2 regions of the Agrobacterium sp. 6Ca8 genome follow, and region 2 is predicted to be linked to the other one. Evidence: predicted binding sites of a transcription regulator. Region 2 holds the regulator's gene; the other holds the start of a gene.
The links. The regulator HrcA, encoded in region 2, represses chaperone genes, less so after heat shock. The targets are predictions, from matches to a motif close to GTTAGCACTCNCNNNNNGNGAGTGCTAAC.
Positions count from the first base shown of each region.

Region 1: groES (co-chaperone GroES) is a predicted target of HrcA. The motif match lies at 5,244-5,272, and genes of this name have one in related genera.

Region 1 is NZ_AP026433.1:382,874-392,821, forward strand. It holds gene ACZ5A6_RS01900 (ATP phosphoribosyltransferase regulatory subunit) at 1-547, shown strand, start outside; gene hisG (ATP phosphoribosyltransferase) at 544-1,236, shown strand; gene ACZ5A6_RS01910 (DoxX family protein) at 1,300-1,746, opposite strand; gene ACZ5A6_RS01915 (hypothetical protein) at 2,008-2,442, opposite strand; gene groL (chaperonin GroEL) at 3,181-4,815, opposite strand; gene groES (co-chaperone GroES) at 4,890-5,186, opposite strand; gene ACZ5A6_RS01930 (TIGR01459 family HAD-type hydrolase) at 5,556-6,404, shown strand; gene ACZ5A6_RS01935 (bifunctional riboflavin kinase/FAD synthetase) at 6,448-7,428, shown strand; gene ileS (isoleucine--tRNA ligase) at 7,697-9,948, shown strand, end outside.
Region 2 is NZ_AP026433.1:2,223-12,170, reverse strand. It holds gene sppA (signal peptide peptidase SppA) at 1-464, opposite strand, end outside; gene lptC (LPS export ABC transporter periplasmic protein LptC) at 714-1,379, shown strand; gene ACZ5A6_RS00055 (LptA/OstA family protein) at 1,393-1,959, shown strand; gene lptB (LPS export ABC transporter ATP-binding protein) at 1,969-2,778, shown strand; gene rpoN (RNA polymerase factor sigma-54) at 2,932-4,482, shown strand; gene hpf (ribosome hibernation-promoting factor, HPF/YfiA family) at 4,717-5,298, shown strand; gene ptsN (PTS IIA-like nitrogen regulatory protein PtsN) at 5,381-5,842, shown strand; gene grpE (nucleotide exchange factor GrpE) at 5,972-6,607, opposite strand; gene hrcA (heat-inducible transcriptional repressor HrcA) at 6,721-7,812, opposite strand; gene rph (ribonuclease PH) at 7,949-8,665, shown strand; gene rdgB (RdgB/HAM1 family non-canonical purine NTP pyrophosphatase) at 8,683-9,327, shown strand; gene hemW (radical SAM family heme chaperone HemW) at 9,333-9,948, shown strand, end outside.

The DNA of each region.
Region 1 (9,948 bases), 380 kb from region 2:
GGTCGCTGGACTTCTGGCAACGGGCGAAGAGGCGGTGCTGGTCGACTATCTCGACACGGTAATGCAGGAAACCGGCTATTCCACCAATGCCAGCCGCTCGCCGCAGGAAATCGCCCGCCGTCTGCGGGAAAAGCTGGCGCTTGCCGCCACGCGTCTGCCGGATGAGAGTTTCGAACTGCTCAAGCAGTTCCTGGCCCTGCAGGCGCCCTTGCCGCAGGCCTCGCAAGTTCTGGCCGATTTTGCCGCAAAGGCTAAGCTGAAACTGGACGGTGCGCTTTCCGCTTTCGATAAGCGTGTCGCGGCCCTTGCGAATGCCGGGGTCGATCTCAAAACAGTCAGCTACGGCGCGGCCTTCGGCCGTCCGCTCGATTATTATACTGGCCTCGTTTTCGAGGTGATGGAAGAAGGTAGCGATAGCGTTCTGGCCGGTGGTGGCCGTTATGACCGGCTGCTGACGCTGCTTGGCGCGCAGGAAAAAATACCAGCCGTGGGCTTTTCCCTCTGGCTGGATCGCATCGAAACGGTGCGCGGGAGCGATAAGCCATGATCACCATTGCCTTGCCCTCAAAGGGCCGGATGAAGGAAGACGCCTCCGCCGTTCTGGAACGCGCCGGGCTGAAGGTCGCAGCTGTCGGTAACGACCGGTCCTATCGCGGCCGCATCGAAGGGCGCGACGATATCGAGATTGCCTATCTCTCAGCCTCCGAGATCGCCCGCGAAATTGGTGCTGGCAGCGTGGATTTCGGCGTGACGGGTGAAGACCTGGTGCGAGAGGGTCTGACCAACGCCGATGCGCAGGTGGAATTCTGCGCCCGCCTCGGTTTCGGCCATGCCGATGTCGTTGTCGCCGTGCCGGAAATCTGGCTTGATGTGGACAGCATGGCCGATCTCGGCGATGTGGCCTCGGAATTCCGTGCCCGTCATGGTCGCCGTTTGGCAATCGCAACCAAATACTGGCGGCTGACGCAGCAGTTCTTTTCGCGCCAGCATGGCATTCAGCTTTACCGCATTGTCGAAAGCCTTGGCGCCACCGAAGGTGCGCCGGCGGCAGGGCAGGCGGATATCATCGTCGATATCACCTCCACCGGCTCGACGCTGAAAGCTAACCACCTGAAAATCCTCTCCGACGGCATCATCGTCCGCTCGGAAGCCTGTTTCGTGCGCGCCCGCAAGCCGGAGCACGAAGGCGATCCGGCGGTTCAGGAGATCGCGGCGCGAATAAAAGCGGCTGTCTGAAAGCAAAAAAGAAAAAAGCCGCCGGATCGCTCCGACGGCTTTTTTCTTGGTCAGCCTATGGGTTCAGGCGCGGGCGGTAACGAAGCCGCGCTTTGCGTCGACGGAGTAGGCGCCTGCACCGAAGGTTGCGAGCAGGATATAGGCGCCGGCAAGGGTGATGTTCTTCATCAGCATGATGCCGTTCAGCGTGTTGATCCAGCCGAGAGCAGGCTCAGGCCAGCCGGGAACGGCAACGGTGCCGCTGTGGAATACGAGGCCGGTGAACACGCAGAATGCTGCAAGCGCCCATGCGGCGATCTTCGTCTGGAAACCGGCGAGAATGGCAAGACCGGCAACGAGTTCGAACAGGCCGGCAAGATAGGCAAGCGCGGTTGCGGCAGGCATGCCGGCGCCCGAGATCATGCCGGCAGTGCCAGCCGGATCAGTGAGTTTGCCGAAGCCGGAATAGATGAAGATGAAGGAAAGCAGAATGCGGGCGATGAGAACGAGAGCGTTCTGGCTGCTGGACATGGAGTATCTCCGGTAAGTGATCGGCGTGTCGCCGGTTAAACTGCAAGGTGATGTCTGGAGATATCAATGACCGAAAATCATGCATCTATAAAGATGAACAATAGAAGACAAATTGTCTTCATTTTGTGAACGACCAACAATGTCGTTCAATGACATTGAGCGCGCATCCCCGTTTGAACGGGACCATTCGACTCGATCTATCTATTTGTTTTAAAAAAATTTCCTGACATAAAGCCGCTGCGCAGTTTCACTGGAAACGCGCTAGGCGGCGAAGCGCATATCCTCGAAACGCGGAAACAGGAAGAGCCCCGAAATGCGCCCTTGCTGGCCGATCTCGAAACCCGAGGATTCGCCCATGCAAATAAGCGGCTGCCGCATTGCCGGCAGGGTGAACATGCCGGTGGAAAAGCAGAAGCGTGAGGGTGCGGCGGAAGCCTGTTCGAAAATTTCGAGCACGCGGTCGTGGTGACCCCGATCATAACAGCGGATCAGGCTGAGCAGGCCGCACTCACCCTGCGGCAGCCCATGCATGAAAGATGCATGTTCGCCAAGCTTGATGACGCCGCTCGAAAGATCGCCGCTCCATTCCTCCGAAATAAAGAAATGCGAGAGGGTCTGAGTATCCGGCATGGTTGTCGCGGCCGCAGGCAGAGCATCGTTGCGTCTTGATATTTCGAACAAATCGCGCCCCCGCATGAACATCGTACCAGCGCTGCAATCTCAAGCGTCGCTGCCAAGTTGATTTTTCATCGCCATCCGCATTCGAGCGTGCCTGCCAAGCATCGAACCCCTTCAATGCTTGCATCCCGCCGCGGCACCCTCACGGGCGCTGACTTATAGTTTATTTTCTTCTACCCACAACAACCTGTCAGAGAGAAAATCAAAAATAATATGTATTCCTTCATCGTAATCGCGAAATATATGAAAAAAAGACAACTAAATGTCGTGCTTATAAACTGGAGAGGGCGAAAATCCGCCCCATCGGCAATTGTGATTCGCCTCTATCGGCACCCGATTATTGCACGCGCTGCCAAAAACAAGCCGACTAAAGTTATCGCTGTTTCAAAAAGAGACAATATTTTTTAAGCCCGATCCCGGCAAGTGAAGATATCGCGCCAGCTGTCCCAAGGGGCATGGGCGGCAACGAAAAAGGGCGATCCGAAGACCGCCCTTTCGTATTCCAGTGACAGGACTGATTGGAAGTCCATGCCGCCCGTCTGGCGCGCTTGCGACGCCAGATCACCAAAAGGCATGGGCGGCAACGAAAAAAGGGCGATCCGAAGACCGCCCTTTCGTATTCCAGTGACAGGACTGATTGGAAGTCCATGCCGCCCGTCTGGCGCGCTTGCGACGCCAGATCACCAAAAGGCATGGGCGGCAACGAAAAAAGGGCGATCCGAAGACCGCCCTTTCGTATTCCAGTGACAGGACTGATTAGAAGTCCATGCCGCCCATGCCGCCGCCAGGCATCTGGGGCATTGCCGATTCCTTCTTAGGAAGTTCGGCGATCATGGCTTCGGTGGTGATCAGCAGCGAAGCAACCGAAGCTGCGTTCTGCAGAGCCGTGCGAACAACCTTGACCGGGTCGACGATGCCGAGCTGGATCAGGTCGCCATATTCGCCGGTCTGGGCGTTGTAGCCGTAGTTGTCTTCGTTCCGGTCGAGGATCTTGCCAACAACGATGGAAGCTTCGTCACCTGCGTTTTCTGCAATCTGGCGAACCAGAGACTGCAGAGCCTTGCGGACGATGTTGATGCCGGCTTCCTGGTCGTCGTTCTCACCCTTGACGGTGATCTTCGTGGAAGAACGCAGCAGGGCAACGCCGCCGCCCGGTACGATGCCTTCCTGAACAGCAGCGCGCGTCGCGTTGAGAGCGTCGTCGATGCGGTCCTTCTTTTCCTTCACTTCAACTTCCGTCGAACCGCCAACGCGGATCACGGCAACGCCGCCAGCGAGCTTGGCAAGACGTTCCTGCAGCTTTTCGCGGTCGTAGTCGGAAGTGGTTTCTTCGATCTGCGCCTTGATCTGGGCAACACGGCCTTCGATGTCGGACTTCTGGCCAGCACCGTCAACGATCGTGGTGTTTTCCTTGGAGATCGAAACCTTCTTCGACTTGCCGAGCATGTCGAGGGTAACGCTTTCGAGCTTGATGCCGAGATCTTCGGAAATGACGGTACCACCGGTCAGGATGGCGATGTCTTCCAGCATGGCCTTGCGGCGGTCGCCGAAGCCAGGAGCCTTGACGGCAGCGATCTTGAGGCCGCCACGCAGCTTGTTGACGACGAGCGTTGCAAGGGCTTCGCCTTCTACGTCTTCAGCGATGATGACGAGCGGCTTGCCGGTCTGAACGACAGCTTCGAGAACAGGCAGCATGGCCTGGAGGTTCGAAAGCTTCTTTTCGTGCAGAAGGATGTATGCGTCTTCGAGGTCCGCAACCATCTTTTCCGGGTTGGTCACGAAGTAAGGCGACAGGTAGCCGCGGTCGAACTGCATGCCTTCGACGACTTCGAGTTCGGTTTCAGCGGTCTTGGCTTCTTCAACGGTGATGACGCCTTCGTTGCCGACGCGCTGCATTGCTTCAGCAATGTCGAGACCGATCTGACGCTCGCCGTTTGCAGAGATCGTGCCGACCTGTGCAACTTCTTCCGAAGTGTTGATCTTCTTGGCCTTGGCCTGAAGGTCCTTGACGACTTCAGCAACGGCCAGATCGATACCGCGCTTGAGGTCCATCGGGTTCATGCCGGCAGCAACTGCCTTTGCACCTTCGCGAACGATGGCCTGGGCCAGAACCGTTGCGGTGGTGGTGCCGTCACCGGCGATGTCGTTGGTCTTGGAGGCAACTTCGCGAACGAGCTGTGCGCCCATGTTCTCGAACTTGTCTTCGAGTTCGATTTCCTTGGCGACCGAAACGCCGTCCTTGGTGATGCGCGGTGCGCCGAAGGACTTGTCGATAACGACGTTACGACCCTTCGGGCCGAGGGTGACCTTCACTGCATCAGCGAGAATGTCGACGCCCTTGAGCATCTTTTCGCGCGCTGTGCGGCCGAATTTGACTTCTTTGGCTGCCATTTTCAAAACTCCTGGTTTCGAATGGCCGGACGGGGTCCGGCTTGAAATTTAAGGAAACAATGGGTGCGGCGAAATCAGCCGATGATACCCATGATGTCGGCTTCCTTCATGATCAGAAGGTCTTCGCCGTCGAGCTTGACTTCGGTGCCCGACCACTTGCCGAACAGGACGCGATCGCCAACCTTGACGTCGAGAGCGACGACCTTGCCGGCCTCATCGCGAGCGCCGGAACCGACGGCGACGATTTCGCCTTCCTGCGGCTTTTCCTTGGCGGTATCGGGAATGATGATGCCGCCCTTGGTCTTTGCTTCGGACTCAACGCGACGAACGACGACGCGATCATGAAGCGGGCGGAAATTGGTGCTTGTCATTGCCTAATCCCTCGATCAAATGACTTCAGGAACCTTTTGCAGGTTCACGTGATGGGTGTTAGCACTCCTCTTGTTGGAGTGCCAGCAAAGCCGAGATAAGGAGGCGTCCCCCCGGAGTCAAGAACGCACTGCCGGAAAAATTTCACGGCCTATGGTTACCAGCGTTCCATGACAGAAAATTTCCACGCTATGACGGACGAGGACAAATCGCTCTTTTTCAGGCAACCTTCGTTTTCGGCGTAGAGGGGTTTTATGTTCGGATGGTGGCCGGTGGTCCGGAGGCAGGCCTGGCGCCGCTTTTTTCCTTGCCATCGGCGTCGTGCTTTGCCATGTGACGCACACCCTTTTTTCGCACCCGGAAAGCATATCATGGCCCATCGCATTCTCACCCTCGGCGAAATCACTGATGGGTTCGACGTTGTTCTTTCGGATGTCTGGGGCGTGCTGCATAATGGCGTTAGCGCTTTCCCGGATGCGGCGGTTGCGCTGCACGACGCGCGCAAGGCCGGCAAGACCGTGGTGCTCATCACCAATTCGCCGCGTCCGGCCCCCGGTGTCATCGCCCAGCTTCGCGTTCTCGGCGTGCCGGATGAGGCCTATGACCGCATCATCACATCGGGCGACGTCACCCGCGGCCTGATCGCGGAAGGCCCGAGAAAAGTCTTTCTGCTCGGCCCCGAGCGGGACATGCCGCTGCTGGAAGGTCTCGATGTCGAACGGGTCGGCGAGGCGGAAGCGGAATCCGTCGTCTGCACCGGTTTCTTCGATGACGAGACGGAAACGCCGGAAGATTATACGGAAATGCTGAAAGGCTTCATCGCCCGCAAGGCGCCGATGATCTGTGCCAACCCCGATCTGGTGGTAGAGCGCGGCGAGCGCATCATTCCCTGCGCCGGCGCCATGGCCGCATATTACGAACAGCTTGGCGGCGAAGTCCGTATTGCCGGCAAACCGCACGCGCCGATCTATGAAGCCTGCCTTGCGGCGGCGAAAGAAGTGCGCGGCGATTTCCCGAAGGATCGCGTGCTCGCCATCGGCGATGGCATGCCGACGGATGTGAAGGGCGCAATTGCGAGCGGCCTCAACCTTCTTTATATCAGCGGCGGCATTCACGCCGCCGAATATACGCTGAATGGCCAGACGGACGAGGCGCTTCTGAACGCCTATCTGAAGGGGCAGGGCGCGGCTCCCGGCTGGTGGATGCCCCGCCTTGCCTAGGAAACGTCTGGCGTAAGCCGGCGTAAACAATGGATCGACTGCAATGACCGTCTTTCATCGCAATGAAAAAAAGGAGCCGCTGCCTGAAGGCTTGCGCGGCGGCGTCATCGCGATCGGCAATTTCGATGGTGTGCATCGCGGCCACCGTGCCGTTCTGGACCGTGCGCTGGAACTGGCCGAGGCGCGTGGCGTACCGGCACTGGTGCTGACCTTCGAACCGCATCCCCGTTCCGTCTTCCGCCCCGAAACGCCGGTCTTCCGCCTGACGCCTGCGCCGTTGAAGGCACGTATTCTCGAGGCCATCGGTTTCCGCTCGGTCATCGAATACCCCTTCGACCGCGAGTTTTCGCAGCGCTCGGCGGAAGAGTTCGTCAATTCCATTCTGGTCGACTGGCTGGGCGCCAGCGCCGTCGTCACCGGCTTTGATTTCCATTTCGGCAAGGGCCGCGAAGGTGGCCCGGCATTTCTGATGGCGGCCGGCAAGCGCAACGGCTTCGACGTGACGCTCGTGGATGCCTTTCGCGACGAGGGCGCGGATGTCGTCTCCTCGAGCCGTATCCGCTCGCTTCTGTGCGAAGGAGATGTGGCAGGTGCCGCCGGACAACTCGGGTATCGTTTCACGGTGGAAAGTGAAGTCATCGGCGGCCAGAAGCTGGGGCGAACGCTGGGTTACCCAACGGCCAACATGGCGCTTTCACCCGAAACGGAGCTGAAAGCCGGCATCTATGCCGTGCGGTTCCGCCGCCCCGACGGGGCGATTTACGATAGCGTTGCAAGCTTCGGTTACCGCCCGACGGTCACCGATAACGGTGCGGCCCTTCTGGAAACCTACGTCTTCGATTTTTCCGGTGATCTCTATGGTGAGGTCTGTTCGGTATCCTTCTTCGGGCACCTGCGTGACGAGCTGAAATTTGACGGCTTGGACCCGCTGGTCGCGCAGATCAGGCGGGATGAGGAAGAGGCGCGGGCGATGCTGTCAGGCGTGCGGCCGCTCAGTGAATTGGATGCGAAGATAGCATTTTGAGCGGGCAGATAATCCCGTCCCGGATTGTCGTCGCTTTTCACTTCCTTTTTGCCGGAAAACCGCATAAACAACCGGCCATGTCCCAATACCGGTTGCTGTTTAAAGTTCAGATAGGCCGAATTATTGGCCCGGCCTTCCGCCCGCTCTGAAGAGCCGGAAGGTCCGGGATTTTGGCGCTCGTCATGGCATTTGACATGGCGCTTTCCGTATTTGCCCTCTTTGAAATTGAGACGGCGCGACCGACACGGCGCGCAACAACGGTACAATTATGAGCGACACCGCAGAAAAATTCGACTATTCCTCGACCCTCTATTTGCCGCAGACGGATTTCCCGATGCGTGCCGGCCTGCCGCAGAAAGAACCGGAAACGGTGAAGCGCTGGCAGGAAATGGGCCTGTATAAAAAGCTCCGCGCCTCCGCCGCCGGTCGCGAGAAATTCGTGCTGCATGATGGCCCGCCCTATGCCAACGGCAACATCCACATCGGCCATGCGCTGAACAAGATCCTGAAAGACGTCATCACCCGCTCGTTCCAGATGCGCGGTTTCGACGCCAATTACGTGCCCGGCTGGGATTGCCACGGCCTGCCGATCGAATGGAAGATCGAGGAAGCCTACCGCGCCAAGGGCAAGAACAAGGACGAGGTTCCGGTCAACGAATTCCGCAAGGAGTGCCGCGAGTTCGCTGCTGGCTGGATCAAGGTTCAGTCGGAAGAGTTCAAGCGCCTCGGCATCGAGGGTGACTTCGAAAACCCCTACACAACCATGAACTTCCACGCGGAAGCCCGCATCGCCGGCGAACTGCTGAAGATCGCCAAGAGCGGCCAGCTCTATCGCGGTTCCAAGCCGATCATGTGGTCGGTCGTCGAGCGCACGGCGCTGGCGGAAGCCGAGGTCGAGTATCACGACGTTGAAAGCGACATGATCTGGGTAAAGTTCCCGGTGAAGGACGCTGCGCCAGCTCTTTCCGGCGTCTCTGTCGTCATCTGGACAACCACGCCGTGGACCATCCCCGGCAACCGCGCCATCGCCTTCTCCTCGCGGGTCGAATATGGCCTGTTCGAAGTCGAAAGCGCGCAGAACGATTTCGGTCCGCAGCCGGGTGAAAAGCTGATCTTCGCCAGAAAGCTTGCCGATGAGGCTGCTGCCAAGGCGAAGGTGACCTTCAAGTTCGTGCGCGATGTGAAAGCTGAAGAACTGGCCGCTATCACCTGCGCCCATCCTTTGGCGTCGCTTGGCTACGATTTCCCGGTTCCGCTTCTCGATGGCGACCATGTTACCGACGATGCAGGCACGGGCTTCGTGCACACCGCCCCGAGCCATGGCCGCGAGGACTTTGACGTCTGGACCGCGCATCAGCGTGAGCTGGAAGCGCGCGGCGTTTCGCCGGCCATCCCGTTCCCCGTTGGCGATGACGGTTTCTACACCGAGGACGCACCCGGTTTCGGCCCGTCTGCCGAAGGCGGTGCGGCCCGCGTCATGGATGATAACGGCAAGAAGGGCGATGCCAACGAGCGCGTCATCAAGGCGCTGATCGCGGCCAACAACCTGTTCGCGCGCGGCCGTCTGAAGCACAGCTATCCGCATAGCTGGCGCTCCAAGAAGCCGGTGATCTTCCGCAACACGCCGCAGTGGTTTGTCTATATGGACAAGGAACTGGGCGACGGCACGACGCTGCGCTCGCGTTCGCTTGATGCCATCGACCAGACCCGTTTCGTTCCGGCATCCGGCCAGAACCGCCTGCGCGCCATGATCGAAGGTCGGCCCGACTGGGTTCTGTCGCGCCAGCGCAGCTGGGGCGTGCCGATCGCGGTCTTCGCCGACGAGCAGGGTGAGGTTCTGGTCGACGAGGCTGTCAACGCCCGCATCCTCGAGGCCTTCGAGGCTGAAGGTGCGGATGCCTGGTTCGCCGAAGGCGCCAAGGAACGTTTCCTCGGCAATGACCATGACCACGCCAAATGGCAGCAGGTCATGGACATCCTCGATGTGTGGTTCGATAGCGGCTGCACCCATACCTTCACGCTGGAAGACCGCCCGGACATGAAGTGGCCGGCGGATGTCTATCTCGAAGGCTCGGACCAGCATCGCGGCTGGTTCCATTCGTCGCTGCTGGAAAGCTGCGCGACGCGTGGCCGCGCGCCCTATAACGCCGTCGTCACCCATGGCTTCACCATGGACGAGCAGGGCCGCAAGCAGTCCAAGTCTCTCGGCAACGTTGTTGCACCACAGGACGTGATGAAAGAGTCCGGCGCGGATATCCTGCGCCTGTGGGTCATGACGACCGATTACTGGGAAGACCAGCGTCTGGGCAAGGCCATCATCCAGACCAATATCGACGCGTATCGCAAGCTGCGCAACACCGTGCGTTGGATGCTCGGCACGCTTGCCCACGACAAGGGCGAGGAGATCGCCTATGCCGATCTGCCGGAACTGGAAAAGCTGGTACTGCACCGCCTGTCCGAGCTGGATAAGGTCGTGCGCGACGGGTACGACGCCTTCGACTTCAAGAAGATCGCCCGCGC
Region 2 (9,948 bases):
TGGCCGATCTGGGGATATTGAAAGATCACGCCGATAGAGCCGGTGATCGAGGTTTCGCCAGCGACGATGACGTCACCTGCAGATGCGATCATATATCCAGCGGAGGCGGCAAGCGTGCGGACATCGGAGACCACCGGCTTCTTTTCCGCAACGCCGCGAATGGCCTTGAAGATGCGCTCGCCGCCATAGGTGGTGCCACCGGGCGATGAAATCGAAACGATCAGCCCTTTGACATTGTCACTCTTGGCAATCTTGTCCAGCCGCTCCAGAAGTTCGGTATTGTCCTGGATCAGCCCGGAGATCTGGACACGGGCAATATGGGGTCTCTCGCTTTGCTGCGGGGTGGCCCATAAAAACCGGTAGAGGCCGAAAATGCCGGCGACAAACAGAAAAACAGCGGCAATCCGCCAGAAAGTCAGCTTGCGGCGCAATCGTCTGCGATCCGCTATCGCCATATTATCCATCGAAAACCCCTGCCTTCCGGCATTTGAAGCGTAATGTAAGCGTCATGGCCATATGGTTCTTCTAGCGCGAAGCCGCAAGGAAACAATAAGGAAACCAGAATTACGATTAAATTCGCATTTCCCTTGCACCTTTCCAGACAAAAACCATATTGGCAGGACACAGCACTCATGCCAAAGACATCAAGATAAACATATAAGCTTCAGTTGCGCGCCAAAGTGGCGCCCAGGAAGTTTTCCGGACCCACTCTTATGCTCGAAAGACTCCGCCAGCCCGCGCCAGCGTTTCCGCTGCCCAATGACCAGAACGGCGCTTACGAGCGCGCGCTGAGGCATTCCGCGCGCGTGAAGCGGCTGAAAATCATTCTGCCGCTCGGTGCGGCGATCATCTCGTTTGCCTTCGTCGCCGTTTCGCTCATTCGCACCTGGGCGCCCGAAGAGGTTTCGCTTGAAAGCGCAAGGATCGAAGACGGCAAGATCGTGATGGAAAAGCCGGCCGTTGCGGGCCGCAACGAGAAGGGGATCGACTACTCGATGAACGCAGACCGTGCGTTGCAGGATATCGCCAACCCCAACCTCATGACGCTCGAAAGGGTTCTGGCCGCGGTGCCTGTGAACGACAGCGTCGCCCAGGTGATCGCCAAGGAAGGCATTTTCGACCGGGCCACCAACACGCTGAAGATGACCGCCCCTTTTGACATCAATCTCAGCAATGGCATACAAGCGAAGTTCCAATCTGCGGATGTCGATCTGAAGGCTGGAAAAATGAGCAGCAAAGAGCCAGTTTCGATCAAAACAAACGACGGCGCCATTGTTGCGCAATCGATTGATATCGCGGATAATGGCAAGACTATTACATTTTCGGGGCAGGTACGCGCACGTATCGCTGCATCCAATATCAAGAATGAAGGCAAGTGAGAGCCCGGTCCAGATGATGCAAATTTCCCGTCCCGTTTCCCTTGGCAAATCCGCAGGCGTTACAGCCGCAGCTTTTGCTTTTTCCTGTCTTGCAACCGTGGCTTTCGCTCAGAACACCACCAGCAACATGACAGGCGTCAAGCTCTCCGGCGACCAGCCGATCGCTATCGAAAGCGATCAGCTCGAAATTCGGGACCAAGAGCGCAAGGCCTATTTCACCGGTAACGTGAAAGTTGTGCAGGGCACCACCACCCTTCAGGCCGGCAAGATGACGGTCAATTACAAGGGTGAAGGTTCCTCGCTCACCAGCGGTGACGCCAACATCGAAAAAATCTTCGTCGACAATAACGTCTACCTGACGTCCGAGACGCAGAAGGCCACGGCCGATCACGGCGAATTCGACATGGCGGCGCAGACCTTCATTCTGACCGGCAAGCAGGTTGTGCTGTCCGAGGGCGCGAATGTGTTCACCGGCTGCAAGCTCACTGTTCTGATGAATTCGGGGCAGGCAAAGCTTGAAAGCTGCGGCGGCCCTGTCCGGATCATGCTCGATCCGAAATCGCAGCAGAAGAAACAGTAGTCTCACCTCGTGAAGATAGCCTCGATCTCAAAAATATTTGGCGGTGGGCGCGACCGACCTGTGGACGCTGCGTCGCAGGCCGACAAGGCTCGCTATGACGGCACCCTGATCGCGCATGGTCTGACGAAGACCTATAATACACGGCGCGTCGTCAACGGCGTCTCGCTGGTCGTGCGCCGTGGTGAAGCCGTGGGGCTGCTTGGCCCGAACGGCGCGGGCAAAACCACCTGTTTCTACATGATCACGGGCCTCGTACCCGTCGATAGCGGCAAGATCGCCATCAACGGCAACGACGTCACCACCATGCCGATGTACAGGCGTGCCCGCCTCGGTGTCGGCTACCTGCCGCAGGAAGCCTCCATTTTCCGTGGACTGACAGTCGAGGAAAACATCCGCGCCGTGCTGGAAGTGCACGAACCTGACAGCGCCAAGCGCAGCCGCAAGCTCGATGAGTTGCTGGAAGAGTTCCACATTGCGCAGCTGCGCAAATCGCCCGCTGTCGCCCTGTCGGGCGGCGAACGTCGCCGTCTGGAAATCGCCCGTGCTCTGGCGACCGATCCGACCTTCATGCTTCTGGACGAACCTTTTGCCGGCGTCGATCCGATCTCCGTCAGCGACATTCAGAACCTTGTCAGACATTTGACCGCGCGCGGGATCGGCGTTCTCATCACCGACCACAATGTCCGCGAAACGCTCGGCCTCATTGACCGCGCTTATATCATCCATGCCGGTGAGGTTCTGACCCATGGCCGTGCGGACGATATCGTCAACAATCCGGATGTGCGCCGGCTCTATCTCGGCAATAATTTTAGCCTTTAAGCTCCCGGGCGCGAAAGATTCTTCATCGCGCCCCGCAGTGACGCTTGACCAAACATAATAAAAAAGCAATTTTTGGGCCAAGTTTCGTTGCCTGCGCAAAATTTATGAAATTTGTGGCGACGAAGAAGCTGTAAGGGGAGTTTCGCGTCCGCCATGGCATTATCTGCCAGCCTTTTGCTGCGTCAAAACCAGTCTCTCGTGATGACACCGCAACTGATGCAGTCCATCCAGCTGCTTCAGATGACGCATTTCGAACTGACGCAGTTCATCGCGCAGGAGGTGGAGCGCAATCCTTTGCTTGAAATTGCGGCAAACGACGGCGATTTGAGCAACGATACCCCTGCTGATGCGGAGAATTTCGGCGATGCCGACAGCGAAGGGTCCGACAAGTCCGCGCCGGTAACGGCCGACAGCGACGACTGGTACGGCGATCGCGCGGCGAATCTCGGCGAACAGCTCGACACCAGCTTCGAAAATGTCTTTCCCGACGATACCGAACCCAGAAAGCCCGACGCACCCGAACTTGCGGGGCAGTGGAAATCCATGCCCGGGCAGGAGTCAGGCGAGAGTTACGATCTCGACGACTTCGTTGCCGCGAAACAGACCCTCAGCGACCACCTCAATCAGCAATTGCCTCTCGCCATATCCTCTGTGGAAGACAGGATGATCGCTGATGCGCTGATCGGCCAGCTCGACGAGACCGGATATATCGCCGTAGATGCTGTCGAAGACGTCGCTGAACGGCTGGGGGCGGCGCCTTCGGCAGTGGAGCGAATTCTGGAGACGCTTCAGGGCTTTGATCCTCCCGGCGTGTTTTCCCGCTCGCTGAGCGAATGTCTGGCGATCCAGCTTGCCCAGAAGGACAGGCTTGATCCGGCAATGCGGGCTTTTATCGACAATCTGGAGCTTCTGGCGAAACGGGATTTCGCTTCTCTAAAAAAACTCTGCGGCGTGGACGAGGAAGACCTTCTCGACATGCTGGCGGAAATCCGCACGCTCAATCCGCGTCCGGGCGCTGGTTACGATTCGACCGTTTCCGAGACAATCGTTCCTGATATCATCATTCGCCCCTCCTCTGCCGGCGGCTGGCTTGTGGAAATCAACCCCGAGACCCTGCCGCGCGTGCTCATCAACCAGACCTATTTCGCAGAGGTTTCAAGGCACAAGTCGCGGGAGGGAGAGGATCAGGATTTCCTTTCCGAATGCATGCAGACGGCCCATTGGCTGACCCGCAGCCTCGACCAGCGCGCCAGAACGATCATGAAGGTGGCGACCGAAATCGTGCGCCAGCAGGACGCCTTTCTCGTCAATGGCGTGGACCACCTTCGCCCGCTGAACCTCAAGACGGTGGCCGACGCCATCAAGATGCACGAATCCACCGTCAGCCGGGTGACGTCGAAAAAATACATGCTGACGCCGCGCGGCCTGTTTGAGCTGAAATATTTCTTCAGTGTTTCCATCAGCTCGGTGGAAGGCGGTGACAGCCATTCGGCAGAAGCCGTGCGTCATCGCATCAAGGCGATGATCGCGCAGGAGGCCGCTGACGCAGTGCTTTCCGATGACGATATCGTCGATAATCTGAAAAAGAGTGGTATCGATCTTGCCCGCCGCACCGTGGCCAAATATCGCGAGGCGATGAACATCCCATCCTCCGTTCAGAGACGGCGCGAGAAGAAGGCCCTGGCCAGACTGTCGGCGTTCTGAGCGGTGGCGCTGGTCACGTTTTCAGGGCTTTCCAGCCGCACCATTGACTCTTGCTACGGCAAGGGCTAGAAGCCCGCCGCACACGTAAGCAAGGTCATTTGTAACGGATTCATCTCCACCGTCCATGGGCGTAAAATTCGAATGGGGGCTTTTAAAGGCCTTCGAAACGCTTGGATGCGCGCGCGGCTTGACGTAAGCTGGTACTCGCAAATCACTACAAAAAGGAAATTTTCCATGAGTGTGCGTGTATCTGGTAAACATATGGAGATCGGCGAATCTTTCCGGCAGCGGATTGAGGACAATATAGGTCTGGCAGTTACCAAATACTTCGATGGGGGGTATTCAGGCCAAGTGACCGTAGAGAAGTCCGGATCGCGTTTTGCAGCCGATTGCAAACTGCATCTCGATACGGGCGTTGTATTGCATGCGGCGGGTCAGGCAAATGATCCGCAAGCGAGTTTCGATGCCGCCGCCGAGCGTATCGAGAAGCGCCTGCGTCGCTACAAACGGAAGCTGAAGGACCATCACCACAATGGTTCCGCGGCGAACGGCGCGATGTCGGAAATCGCCTATACGGTAATGGATGCTGTCCCCGATGAGGACCACGAGGTTCCGGAAGACTACGCACCCACGATCGTTGCGGAAAGTTCGAAACAGATAAAGACGATGTCCGTCGCCAGCGCCGTGATGGCGCTCGACATGACGGACGAACCGGTTCTGCTGTTCCGCAGCCCCGGCAAGGAATATCTCAACATCGTCTACCGACGACATGACGGCAATATTGGCTGGATCGACGCGGAAACGATCAAGAGCTGAACAGTCTGACAAGACATGGGAGGCAGAGCGCGAAAGCGTATCTGCCTCCTGCATCGTCTCGATGGCATGAAGGAAAAAGAGAATGGCGTTGGCAGATTTGCTGCAACAAGATGCGATTATTCCCGCCCTCAAGGTGAATTCCAAAAAGCAATTGCTTCAGGAGCTGGCCGCGAAGGCAGCCAGAATTACCGGAGTCTCGGAACGGGAAGTTTTCGACGTCATCCTCCAGCGTGAGAAACTCGGCTCCACCGGTGTGGGGCACGGCATTGCCATTCCGCATGGCAAGCTGAGCAGCATCCATCAGATCACCGGCGTCTTCGCACGTCTTGAAACACCTGTTGATTTCGAGGCGCTGGATGACCAGCCGGTCGATCTGGTTTTCCTGCTGCTTGCACCCGAAGGCGCCGGCGCGGATCATCTGAAGGCGCTGTCGAGAATTGCCCGAGCTTTGCGCGACCCCGAGCTGGTGGCCAAGCTGCGTGCCACCGATTCCGACACGGCAATTTACGCCTTCCTCAATCAGGAGCAGGCGACCGCTGCCTGATCAAAGGCTGCCGACGGTCCTTTCCATGGACAAAAAAACGCGCCCTTGAGGCGCGTTTTTTATTGGAGCATTTCAAACAAAAGCGCGCCCCGGTTTTACATCCGAACGCGCTTTAGATGAGGGAATGCCTCACGCATCCTTCTCGTTGACGGAGGCGGTGCCCGGCTCGGGCGCTGCGGCGGTCTCCACCTTCGGGCCACCCTTTGAGACGCCAACCATGGCGGGGCGCAGCACCCGGTCACCGATGGTGAAACCGGCCTGAACCACCTGCAGTACCGTGTTGTTCGGAACTGCCGTGTTCGGAATTTCGAACATCGCCTGGTGGAAATTCGGATCGAATTTCTGGCCTTCCGCATCGATCTTTTTGACGCCATGTCGCTCCAGCGTCGAGAGCATCGAGCGCTCCGTCATCTCGACACCTTCGATCAGGCCGTTGAGACCGGCTTCGCCATTGGTCTTGAGTTCGTCCGGAATGGCTTCAAGAGCGCGGCGAAGATTGTCGGAAACGGCAAGCATGTCGCGCGCGAAAGCGGCGAGAGAATAGGCCTTCGCATCCTTGACTTCGCGCTCGGTGCGGCGACGAAGATTGTCCATTTCTGCTGCAAGACGCAGGAACTTGTCGCGCAGATCGGCATTTTCGGCCCTGAGCAGTTCGATCGGATCGGGCTCGGCAGCTTCCGCCGTCTCTTCCCCTGTAAATGCGGGTTCGACAAACTCTTCGGCGACGTCCGCGTCAGGTCCGGGCTTTTTCGTATCGTCGGTCATGACGTTCTCCAGATTTGAATATTGTTGGTTGCGCCCGATATCGAGGTTTGAAGGGCAAAAATCAAGGCTTGCGGCGAAAAGCTTGCCGCATTCTCTAACCTTGCGGGCTTGTCCTATCTCTGCTTTCGGGAAAGGCGGGCCATAATTTGTGCGGTGTAGTCCACCATAGGCACGATACGGGCGTAATTGAGCCTCGTGGGACCGATGACGCCGACGGCACCCACAACGCGATTTTCCTCGTCCCGATAAGGTGCCACGATCAGTGACGAGCCTGACAGCGAGAAGAGCTTGTTTTCCGAGCCGATGAAAATCCTGACGCCTGAGCCACTTTCTGCAAGGTTGAGGATCTCGATGAGATTTTCCTTGCGCTCCAGATCGTCGAACAGCAGGCGCACACGATCGATATCTTCCTCACCGGCCAGACCTTCCAGCAGGTTGGAGCGTCCGCGGACGATGAGGCGACCGAGCTTGCCCTCTTCATTGTCGCCCGCCCATATGGCGAGACCACGTTCGATGAGGTCCTGCGCGAGCGTGCCGAGTTCCGACTGCAATTCGGCACGCTGCGTCTGAAACTGGCCCCGCAGTTCCTGCAGCGTCTGCCCGGAAAGATGGGCATTGATGAAATTTGCCGCCTCTGTCAATTGCGATGACGAAATGCCGACCGGCAATTCGATGATACGGTTTTCGACCTGATTGTGGTCCCCTACCAGCACGGCAAGCGCCTTGGTGGGCTCCAGCCGGATGAATTCAACGTGCTTGAGAATGACGTCGCTCTTGGCCGTCAGCACCAGGCCGGCACCGCGCGACATGCCTGAAAGCATGCGGCTTGCCTCTGTCAGCAACCCTTCCAGCGATTGCTCGTGGCCGGCGACTGGACCGATCTGGCGGTCGATACTGGCTCTCTCATCGGCGGGCAGATCGCCCACCTGCATGAATGCGTCCACGAAGAAGCGCAGCCCCGTCTGGGTGGGCAGGCGACCGGCGCTGATATGCGGCGAATAGATGAGACCCAGTTCCTCGAGGTCGCTCATGACGTTGCGAACGGAGGCCGGTGAAAGCGACATCGGCAACAGCCGCGACAGGCTGCGCGACCCCAAGGGTTCGCCGGTGTCGAGATAGCCTTCGACGATGCGCCGGAAAATCTCCCGCGACCGTTCATCCAGCAACGATGCCTGATCTTTTGAAAGCGGTGCGGAAAAGCCCATATCATCCGTTCTTTATCGTCAAAACTCTGTCCGTACCAATATAATGCGTTGCACCGCTGCGGCAAAATGGAAATTGGCTTTGCAAAACCCCGGGGCGCGCCTTAGAAGGCAGGAACCAACATGGAGAGTGGATCATATGCGGCCTTCAGGCAGAAAAACCGATCAGATGCGCAAGGTTTCCTTCGAGCGCAATTTCTCGAAACATGCCGAAGGTTCCTGTCTGGTCAAATTCGGTGATACGCATGTGCTCGTCACCGCAAGCCTTGAGGAAAAGACGCCGCCGTGGCTGCGCAACAGCGGCAAGGGCTGGGTCACCGCCGAATACGGCATGCTGCCGCGTTCCACCCATGAGCGGATGAAGCGCGAGGCCTCGGCCGGCAAGCAGGGCGGACGCACGCAGGAAATCCAGCGCCTTATCGGCCGCTCGCTGCGCGCAGTGGTCGACCTGCAGGCGCTCGGCGAGCGCCAGATCAGCATTGACTGCGACGTCATTCAGGCCGATGGCGGCACGCGCACGGCTTCCATCACCGGCGCATGGATCGCCCTGCATGATTGCCTGAAGTGGATGGAAACTCGCAACATGATCAAGGTCGAGAAGGTCCTGAAGGACCATATCGCCGCGATCTCCTGCGGCATCTTTGCAAAACAGCCGGTCATCGATCTCGATTATCTCGAGGATTCCTCCGCCGAGACCGATGCGAATTTCGTCATCACCGGCTCCGGCGGCATCGTCGAAGTGCAGGGAACCGCGGAAGGTGCCCCCTTCTCCGAAGAGGAATTCCTGACGCTGCTTGGTCTTGCAAAGGCCGGATGCAGCGAACTGGTCGCCCTTCAGAAGCAGGCAATTGCCTGAGCCGACAGGAAAACGTCATGCGCAAGCTCGATACCAGAACGATCGTTGTCGCCAGCCACAACAAGGGCAAGATCGCCGAAATCGCCGACCTGATCGGGCCTTTCGGCTTTTCAGCCAAATCGGCTGCGGAGCTGAACTTCGTGGAGCCGGACGAGACAGGCACCACCTTTGAGGAAAATGCTGCCATCAAGGCGCTTGCGTCTGCGAAGGCGTCCGGCCTGCCGGCTCTGTCTGACGATTCCGGTCTGGTCATCGATGCGCTGGATGGCGCGCCGGGCGTTTATACCGCCAATTGGGCGGAAACGGCTGACGGTACGCGCGACTTCGCCATGGCCATGCAGAAGGTCGAGGATGCGCTTGCCGAACGCGGTGCAACGAAGCCGGAAGACCGCACGGGCCGCTTCGTCAGCGTGCTGTGCCTTGCCTGGCCGGACGGGCATGTCGAATATTTTCGCGGCGAGGTGGAAGGCACGGTGGCGTGGCCCCCGCGCGGAACGAGCGGTTTCGGCTATGACCCGATCTTCAAACCAGAAGGTTACGACACCACATTCGGTGAAATGACCGCAGACGAAAAACACGGCTGGAAGCACGGCGATGCGTTTGCGCTCTCCCACCGTGCCCGCGCGTTCAAAAAATTCGTCGAAACCTGTCTGGAGGCATGAACCCGATGACCGGGGAGCACCAACTTTCTGCCCCCGGCGCGTCGCTTCTGCCGGATACGGGCGATCCCGGTTTCGGGATCTATCTGCACTGGCCCTTCTGTGCGGCCAAATGCCCCTATTGCGATTTCAACAGCCATGTCCGCCACCGCCCGGTGGATCAGGAACGGTTCACTGCGGCGTTCCTCAGCGAAATGGCAAAGATGCGGGCGCTCAGCGGTCCGCGTGTCGTTACCAGCATTTTCATGGGCGGCGGTACACCTTCGCTGATGGACCCGCAGACCGTAGGCGCGCTTCTTGATGGCGTTTCGCGCTTCTGGCATGTGCCTGATGGTATCGAGATCACCATGGAGGCCAATCCTTCAAGCGTCGAGGCGGAGCGGTTTCGCGGTTACCGGGCAGCCGGCGTCAACCGCGTCTCGCTCGGCGTCCAGGCGCTGAACGACCGGGACCTGAAGTTCCTTGGCCGGCTGCATGATGTTGCCGATGCGCTTAAAGCCATCCGTCTGGCGCGGGAAATTTTTCCGCGCATGTCCTTCGATCTGATTTACGCCCGCCCGAACCAGACGGTGGCCGAATGGGACGCTGAGCTGAAGGAAGCCGTCTCCTACGCCGTCGACCATC